2 linked regions of the Pararoseomonas sp. SCSIO 73927 genome follow. The main gene of each other region encodes a partner of the protein of the gene in region 2 in a complex. Links are inferred from orthologs where the notes say so. Each region holds a gene or a part of one and is shown on either strand. Other genes may lie near its edges.

Region 1 (2,919 bases), 2.2 Mb from region 2 along the record:
AGCCCGGCCAGCGCGAGACGCTGATCGGGCTCGGGCTGAACAAGATGCATCGGTCCCGCGAGCTTGAGGACACCCCTGCCGTGCAGGGGATGATCCGCAAGGTCGCGCACCTGATCAAGGTGGGCTGAACCATGCCGAAGCTGAACGAACTGCGCGACAACGAGGGCGCCCGCCCGAAGTTCAAGCGCATCGGCCGGGGCATCGGCTCCGGCAAGGGCAAGACCGGTGGTCGCGGCGTGAAGGGCCAGAAGGCCCGGACCGGCGTGTCGCTCAACGGCTTTGAGGGTGGTCAGCTTCCGCTGTACCGCCGCCTGCCCAAGCGCGGCTTCCACAATCTGTTCCGCAAGGAGTACGCGGTCATCAACCTCGGGACGCTCGACAAGGCGATCGAGGACGGCAAGCTCTCCGCAGAGGGCACGCTGGACGAGGCGGCGCTCGAGGCGGCCGGACTGGTCCGCGTGGGCAAGAAGGCGGGCGTCCGCCTGCTGGCTAAGGGCGAGATCAAGCGCGCCGTGACCCTGTCGCTGGCCGGCGCCTCCGAGGCGGCGATCGCGGCGGTCCAGGCCGCCGGCGGCACCATCACGGTGCGCGTCCAGGCCGCTGCCGAGGAAGCCCCGGCCGCTTGATTGCGGCCTTGGCTCACCCCAAGCTGATTCTGCTGTAATGTGCTGCGGCGCCGCGGGCTCTCCCTCGGCGCCGCAGTCGTGAGAAAGAGGGTCGATCCCATGGCGTCCGCCGCCGAGCAGCTCGCGGCCAATCTGAACCTCGGCGTGCTATCGCGCGCGACCGAGCTGAAGAAGCGGCTGTGGTTCACCCTGGGTGCGCTGATCGTGTACCGCCTGGGCACCTACATCCCCGTGCCGGGCGTGGATGCGGCCGTGATGGCCGAGATCCTGAACCAGCACGGCGGCGGCATCCTCGGCATGTTCGACATGTTCACGGGCGGTGCTCTCGGGCGGATGACCGTCTTCGCCCTGAACATCATGCCCTACATCTCCGCCTCCATCATCGTGCAGCTGATGTCGGCCGCCATCCCTGCCTGGGAGGCTCTCAAGAAGGAGGGCGAGGCCGGGCGGAAGCGGCTGAACCAGTACACCCGCTACCTCACTGTGCTTATCGCGTTCTTCCAGGCCTATGGAATCGCGGTCGGGCTTGAGGGGATGCGCGGGCAGTTCGGGCTGGCGGTGCTCGATCCCGGCTGGTTCTTCCGCATTTCCTGCGTCACTACCCTGGTGGGCGGCACGATGTTCCTGATGTGGCTGGGCGAGCAGATCACCGCCCGCGGCGTCGGCAACGGTATCTCGCTCATCATCTTCGCGGGCATTGTGGCGAACCTGCCGCACGCCCTTGTCTCGACGCTGGAACTGGGGCGGACCGGGGCGCTCTCGCCCTTCTTCATCCTTTTCTTCCTCGTCATGGCCTTGGCCGTGATCGCCTTCGTCGTCTTCATTGAGCGGGCGCAGCGGAAGATCCCCATCCAGTACCCGAAGCGCCAGGTTGGCAACCGCATGTTCGGCGGGGATTCCACGCACCTGCCGTTGAAGCTGAACACGGCCGGCGTGATCCCGCCGATCTTCGCATCTTCGCTCCTCCTGCTGCCCGCCACCTTCTCCGGCTTCTCCGCCACTCAGGGCGAGGAGAACTGGCTGACGCGCACGGCGGCGCTGCTGGCGCATGGGCAGCCGCTCTACATGGGCCTCTACGTCGCCCTCATCATCTTCTTCGCCTTCTTCTACACGGCCGTGGTCTTCAACCCCGTGGAGACCGCTGACAACCTGAAGAAGTATGGCGGCTTCGTGCCGGGCATCCGCCCCGGCGCGGCGACGGCGGAGTACTTCGACCGGGTGCTGACGCGCCTGACCCTGGTGGGCGCCGTCTATCTCTGCATCGTCTGCCTCATCCCGGAGTTCCTGATCAGCCAGTACGGGGTGCCCTTCTACTTCGGCGGCACCTCGCTCCTGATCATCGTCTCCGTCACCATGGACACGGTGGCCCAGGTGCAGTCCCATCTTTTCGCGCACCAGTACGAGGGCCTGATTCGCAAGGCCCGGGTGGGCGGCCGCGGTGCCGGCCCCGCCCCCGTCACCCCGCGCGGAGGGAGCCCCCGGCGATGAACCTGATCCTTCTGGGCCCGCCGGGAGCGGGGAAGGGGACCCAGGCGAAGATGCTGCAGGACCGGCACGGGATCGCCCAGATCTCCACCGGGGACATGCTGCGGGCCGAGGTGCGGTCGGGCTCCGCCATCGGGAACGAGGCGAAGGCGATCATGGAGCGGGGCGACCTGGTGCCCGACGCCATCATCACCGCCATGCTGGCCATCCGCGTGCAGAAGCCGGACTGCGCGGCCGGCTTCATCCTGGACGGCTTTCCCCGCACCGTGCCCCAGGCCGAGGCGCTGGACGTAATGCTGGCCGAGATGGGACTGGCGCTGAATCACGTGATCGAGCTGAAGGTCGATGACGGGGCGCTGGTCGAGCGGATCGCCGGCCGATTCACCTGCTCCTCCTGCGGCACGGGCTACCACGACCGGTTCAAGCCCACCCAGGTCCCGGGCATCTGCGACGTCTGCGGCAGCCACGACTTCACGCGTCGGGCGGACGACAAGGCAGAGACCGTGGCGGCCCGGCTGGAGGCCTACCACCGCTCCACCGCGCCGCTGCTGCCCTACTACGCGGCGCAGGGAAAGCTGAAGCACGTGGACGGGATGGCGGAGATGGCCACGGTTGCCGGCCAGATCGAGGCCATCCTCGACGGGGCCGAATCCAGGCTTGACTCCCGGGGCACCAGCCCGTAAATCGCCGTTCTTCGCGGCCGGGCCAAACCCTGCCGCCATTCCGCTTGCATGGACGGCTTCCGTCCAGGACTCGTCGTTGACCCGGTCGCCTCCGCGGTGCCCGGGTCAGGATCACCTCGCCGGAC
Region 2 (5,229 bases):
CGCCCGGGGCCGGCGGGGTCGCGCCGTCCAGCAGGCTCGGCGCGCGCTGGGGCGAGCCGTCGAGGTTGAAGCGCTCCACCCGGGCGGCGCTGCGGATGCGCTCCACCGAGGCGTTCACCGCCTCCTCGAAGGCGGCCTGGCGCAGCGCCTCCTGGCTGTCCTCGAAGCTCGCCGCGGGGGCGGTGCGGCGCTCCTCCACCTTGATGACGTGCCAGCCGAAGGGGGTCTGGACCGGGCGCTCGATGATCTGGCCGGGCTGGAGGGCGAAGGCGGCCTCCGCGAATTCCGGGATCATGTCGGACTTCTTGAAGAAGCCGAGATCGCCGCCCTGCTGGGAGCCGGGGCCGGTGGAGAGGCGCCGGGCCACCTCCGCGAAGTCGGCGCCGGGCTTGCGCACCTCGGCCATGGCTGCATTCGCCGCCGCCTCGGTGGGGACGAGGATGTGGCGAGCATGCACCTCCTCCTCGCCCCGGCGGCTGGCGGATTCGCGGGCGTAGCGGGCGCGCAGCGCCTCCTCCGTCAGGGCCGGGGCCACTTCCCGCCGCAGAAGGGCCTGCTGCAGCTCCTGGTCGGTCGCGCGGGCGACGCGGCGTTGCACCTCCGGGTCGTTCTGCAGCCCCTCGGCCCGCGCCTTCGCCACCAGGGCCCTCTGCGCCACCAGCTGGTCCACGATCAGCGGGTAGAGCATGGCGGGCGGGGCGTTCTTCAGCTCGTCCGGCAGCTCCTGCGCGGCCTCCCGCACGTCGGAAAGGCGGATCTCCTGCCCGTCCACGCGGGCGACCACGGGATCCGCCGCCGGTGTGCTCGCAGCGGGGGTAGCCGGGGCGGGAGTGCCCGCAGCGGGGGCGGCCGGGGCGGGGGTGGCCGCAGGCGCCTGTGCCAGGGCCAGCCCCGCGGAGAGGAGCGCCGGAAAGGCGGAGGAGAGGAGAAGAAGGCGGCGCATCGGAGGGGAGCCCCAGGAGAAGGGGGCGCAAGATGGCCGAGCCCTCGCCCCCTCACAAGGCGGGGCCACCCGGACCGCCGGCCCTCTCCAAGCGGATGTGATGGGCTCCCCTTCCGGCGCGGCTCCCCTCCGCCGGGGCTTCGTTGACCGGCCGCCCCCCCTTCCCTATCTCTGCCCCCTGCACGCTGGGCCCTGTCCGGCCCCCGCCCGACCGGCCGCCCCGCGGTCCGCCCGGTGGCGGCCCCGGCCATTCCCCGGCGCCCCGGAGACGCACTGCCCGATGTTCGCCCGCCTTGCCCGCGCCATTCTCGGCACCTCGAACGACCGCGCGCTGAAGGCGTACCGGGCGCGGGTGCCGGCCATCAACGCCCTCGAGCCCCAGATGGCCGCCCTCTCGGACGAGGCGCTGCAGGCCAAGACCCCGGAGTTCCGGGAGCGGCTGGCGAAGGGTGAGAGCCCTGACAGTCTGCTGCCCGAGGCCTTCGCGGTCTGCCGCGAGGCGAGCAAGCGCGTGCTGGGGATGCGGCACTTCGACGTGCAGCTGATCGGCGGCATGGTGCTGCACGAGGGCCGGATCGCCGAGATGAAGACCGGCGAGGGCAAGACCCTGGTGGCCACCCTGCCCGCCTACCTGAACGGCCTGACGGGGAACGGCGTGCACCTGGTGACGGTGAACGACTACCTCGCCACCCGTGACGCCGGCGAGATGGGGCGGCTCTACAACTGGCTGGGCCTGACGGTGGACACCATCGTCTACGGCAAGACGGACAGCCAGCGCCGCGACGCCTACGCCGCCGACATCACCTACGGCACGAACAACGAGTTCGGCTTCGACTACCTGCGCGACAACATGAAGTACTCGCTGGCCGAGATGGTCCAGCGCCCCTTCGCCTACGCGATCGTGGACGAGGTGGACAGCATCCTCATCGACGAGGCGCGGACCCCCCTCATCATCTCCGGCCCCACCGACGACACCTCGGACCTCTACAACCGCGTGAACGCGGTGGTGCAGGTGATCGCGCAGACGCCGGAGAACTTCGAGAAGGACGAGAAGAACCGCACCGTCTCCCTCACCGATGCGGGGAACGAGGCGGTCTCCGCCGCGCTGACGGAAGCGGGGATGCTGGAGGAGGGCGACCTCTACGACTTCCAGAACGTCACTCTCGTGCACCACGTCAACCAGTCGCTGCGCGCCCACACCCTCTTCGCGCGCGACGTGGACTACATCGTCTCCCGCGACGGCAAGATCGTCATCATCGACGAGTTCACGGGCCGCATGATGGAGGGGCGCCGCTACTCCGACGGGCTGCACCAGGCGCTGGAGGCCAAGGAGGGCGTAGAGGTCCAGCCGGAGAACCAGACCCTCGCCTCTATCACCTTCCAGAACTACTTCCGCCTCTACCCCAAGCTCTCCGGCATGACCGGCACGGCCTCCACCGAGGCCGACGAGTTCGCCGAGATCTACAAGCTGGAGGTGGTGGAGATCCCCACCAACCTGCCGGTGGCGCGCGCGGATTCGGACGACGAGGTCTACCGCTCCGCCCGCGAGAAGTACGAGGCGGTGGCGAACCTTGTGAAGGAGGCCCGGGAGCGCGGCCAGCCCTGCCTCGTCGGCACCACGAGCATCGAGAAGTCGGAGCTCATCTCCGCCCTGCTGAAGAACAAGGGCGTGCCCCACCAGGTGCTGAACGCCCGCTACCACGAGTCCGAGGCGGGCATCATCTCGCAGGCCGGGCGCCCGGGCGCGGTGACGATCGCCACCAACATGGCGGGCCGCGGCACCGACATCAAACTCGGCGGCAACGCCGAGATGCTCGCCCGCGCCACCTTCCCCGGCGAGCCGGACGGGCCGGAGTTCGAGGCGCGGCTGGCCGAGATCCGGCGCGAGGTGGAGGGGAGCGCGGCGAAGGTGAAGGAGGCCGGCGGCCTCTTCGTGATCGGCACGGAGCGGCACGAGAGCCGCCGCATCGACAACCAGCTGCGCGGCCGCTCCGGCCGCCAGGGCGACCCGGGCGCGTCCCGCTTCTTCCTCTCCCTGGAAGACGACCTGATGCGCATCTTCGGGTCCGACCGCATGGGCGGGATGCTGGAGAAGCTCGGCCTGAAGGAGGGGGAGGCGATCATCCACCCCTGGATCAACAAGGCCCTGGAGAAGGCGCAGAAGAAGGTCGAGGCGCGCAACTTCGACACGCGCAAGAACCTGCTGAAGTACGACGACGTAATGAACGACCAGCGCAAGGAGGTCTATGCCCAGCGCAAGTCCTTCATGCACGCGGCGGACGTTGCGGAGACCGTGGCGGAGATGCGCCGCGAGGTGATCGAGGACATGGTGGCCGCCGCCATTCCCGAGAACGCCTACGCGGAGCAGTGGGACACGGAGGGGCTGCAATCCAAGGTGCTGGACATCCTCGGCCTGGACCTGCCGATCGTGGAGTGGGGCCGCGAGGAGGGGATCGACGAGAGCGGCATCCGCGAGCGCCTGCTGGAGGCTGCCGACACCTCCTACGCCGCCCGCGCCGCCAATATCGGGCCGGAGCGGATGCGGGAGGTGGAGAAGTCCCTCCTGCTGATGGTCTTCGACAAGGTGTGGAAGGACCACCTCCTCTCGCTGGACCACCTGCGCCAGGGCATCGGGCTGCGCGCCTACGGCCAGCGCGATCCGCTGAACGAGTACAAGTCCGAGGCCTTCAACCTGTTCAACGCCATGCTCGGCGAGATGCGCGAGGAGACGACGCGCTGGCTAATGCAGGTGAACCTCACGCCCGACGCGCCCCTGCCCTCCCCCGAACCGGTGAGCTTCACCGACCTGCGCCACCCCGCGCCGGAATCGGGCGACCCGCTGCTGGGCTACGACGAGACGGCGAGCGAGTACGGCGCCGCCGCCCCGGTGACGGCGCGGGCCTCCCTGCCCTCCGCTGAAGGGGTGGACCCGGAAGATCCCTCCACCTGGGACCGCACCCCGCGGAACGCCCCTTGCCCCTGCGGGTCCGGCCGCAAGTACAAGCACTGCCACGGCCGCGGTTGAACGGCGGCGCTCCCGGCTCGCGCGGCGGTGTTCCGCCGCGCCCTGCGGGACAACCCGGATAATTGACGCCCGGGAGGTCTCCGGGCATGACGGTGCGACACATTCCAGCAAGCCATGACGCGCAGCAGAATTGAGGTCCACGCCGCGGCGGAGGACCGGAGCGGCCCGCTCTCACTCGTCCTCACCGTGCGCTCCTCCGCCGAGTGGTCCGGCCGCCGGCTGTCCCTGACCCTCGGCGGGCGCGAGCTGGCCTTCATGCCCCTCGACGACGGCACCCAGCTGCACGTGGCGCTCGACGTGACGGCGCTCTGGGGCCGGGAGGACTACAGCGTCGGGCTCTGGGACGAGGCGGGGAACGACTTCTCGGGCGCGGCGGAATGGGTGCTGAGCGGCCCCTTCTTCGAGGCGATGCGCGTCACGCCCGACGAGTTCCTGGACAAGGTGCAGCTGCACCACTCCCGCTTCGAATCCGGGCACCTGCTGGAGCTGGCGGCGCACGGCTTCTACCTCCGCCACCCGGAGGCGGAGTTCGTGCTGCGCGGGGCCGCCCTCACGATCCTCAGCCACCGCTACCTGGAGAAGCCGCCGGACTCGCTGAAGCCGCAGGAGGCGGCGCGGGTGGGCTGGCTGCTCGGCCAGGCCGGGCCGGTGGTGGCGGAGGGCGCGGCCCTCGTCGGGGCCGCGGAGGCGGAGGACCGGCGCGTGGACTGGCGCCACGTGCGCTGGACCGTCTCGCTCGCTACCGTGGCCGCGCACCTGTCGCTCTACGACGAGAACTACCCTCAGGCCCTCCTCTTCTTCGGGATGGCGACGCGGCACACGCACCTCGTGCACTACGCGAAGGTCTCCGCGCTGAACCTCGTGATCTGCGCCTTCGCGGAGGGCGTGATCGCCCACCTGCTCGATCAGCCCGACCAGGCGCGGGCGGCCCTGGTCCGCGGGGTGGAGGCGGTGAAGCCGATCGTGCAGGCGCAGAACCTGATGGAGAATGTCTGGGTCCTGGGCGATCTGCAGAACGTGCTGCGCGCCTCCCGCCAGTGCTACATCGCGCTGCTGCGCCTCGGGCTGATCCCGCTCCGGACCTCGCCGCCAATGATCGATGCCTCCATGCAGATCGAGCTCGGCGAGGTGCGGAGCCCGCTGCAGCGGATCGTAATGGCGGAGTGCGTGCCGTCCCTGGCCGCGCACCTGGCCCGCCACGGCGGGATCTGAGACGGGATCAGACGCTTTCTGCTGGCCCGCGTCCGGGGACTGAGCATCG

What was found.
Region 1: the proteins of secA (region 2) and secY are in contact, whole or in part, in a crystal structure (PDB 3DIN), measured with the Thermotoga maritima proteins. The link is inferred for Pararoseomonas sp. SCSIO 73927 from one-to-one orthologs. Residues at the interface, in WP_004082002.1 of Thermotoga maritima: Glu261, Ala262, Arg263, Lys300, Ala301, Arg302, Thr303, Ile304, Ile305, Leu323, Tyr324, Asp325, Pro326, Val329, Ser330, Tyr333, Ile336, Lys340, Phe345, Val349, Glu363, Phe364, Tyr374, Ser375, Gly376, Gly377, Glu393, Ile395, Thr482, Ser483; in WP_004081795.1 of Thermotoga maritima: Glu108, Gly109, Glu110, Glu111, Ala236, Glu237, Arg238, Arg239, Ile240, Thr241, Ile242, Gln243, Tyr244, Ala245, Arg246, Arg247, Val248, Thr249, Gly250, Arg251, Arg252, Val253, Tyr254, Gly256, Ala257, Ser258, Thr259, Tyr260, Leu261, Pro262.

The regions. Positions count from the first base shown.
Region 1 is NZ_CP146232.1:5,429,675-5,432,593, reverse strand. It holds secY (preprotein translocase subunit SecY), read left to right. Parts: upstream 1-725; coding sequence 726-2,114; downstream 2,115-2,919. Other genes in the region: VQH23_RS25675 (adenylate kinase), read left to right, coding at 2,111-2,794; rplO (50S ribosomal protein L15), read left to right, coding at 132-626; rpmD (50S ribosomal protein L30), read left to right, coding at 1-128. UniProt on the Escherichia coli protein: The central subunit of the protein translocation channel SecYEG. Consists of two halves formed by TMs 1-5 and 6-10.
Region 2 is NZ_CP146232.1:3,200,587-3,205,815, reverse strand. Bases 829-4,168 are described here. They hold secA (preprotein translocase subunit SecA), read left to right. Parts: upstream 829-1,223; coding sequence 1,224-3,968; downstream 3,969-4,168. Other genes in these bases: VQH23_RS14915 (hypothetical protein), read left to right, coding at 4,083-4,168; VQH23_RS14925 (peptidylprolyl isomerase), read right to left, coding at 829-943. Outside these bases: more of VQH23_RS14925, read right to left, coding at 1-828; more of VQH23_RS14915, read left to right, coding at 4,169-5,180. UniProt on the Escherichia coli protein: Required for protein export, interacts with the SecYEG preprotein conducting channel.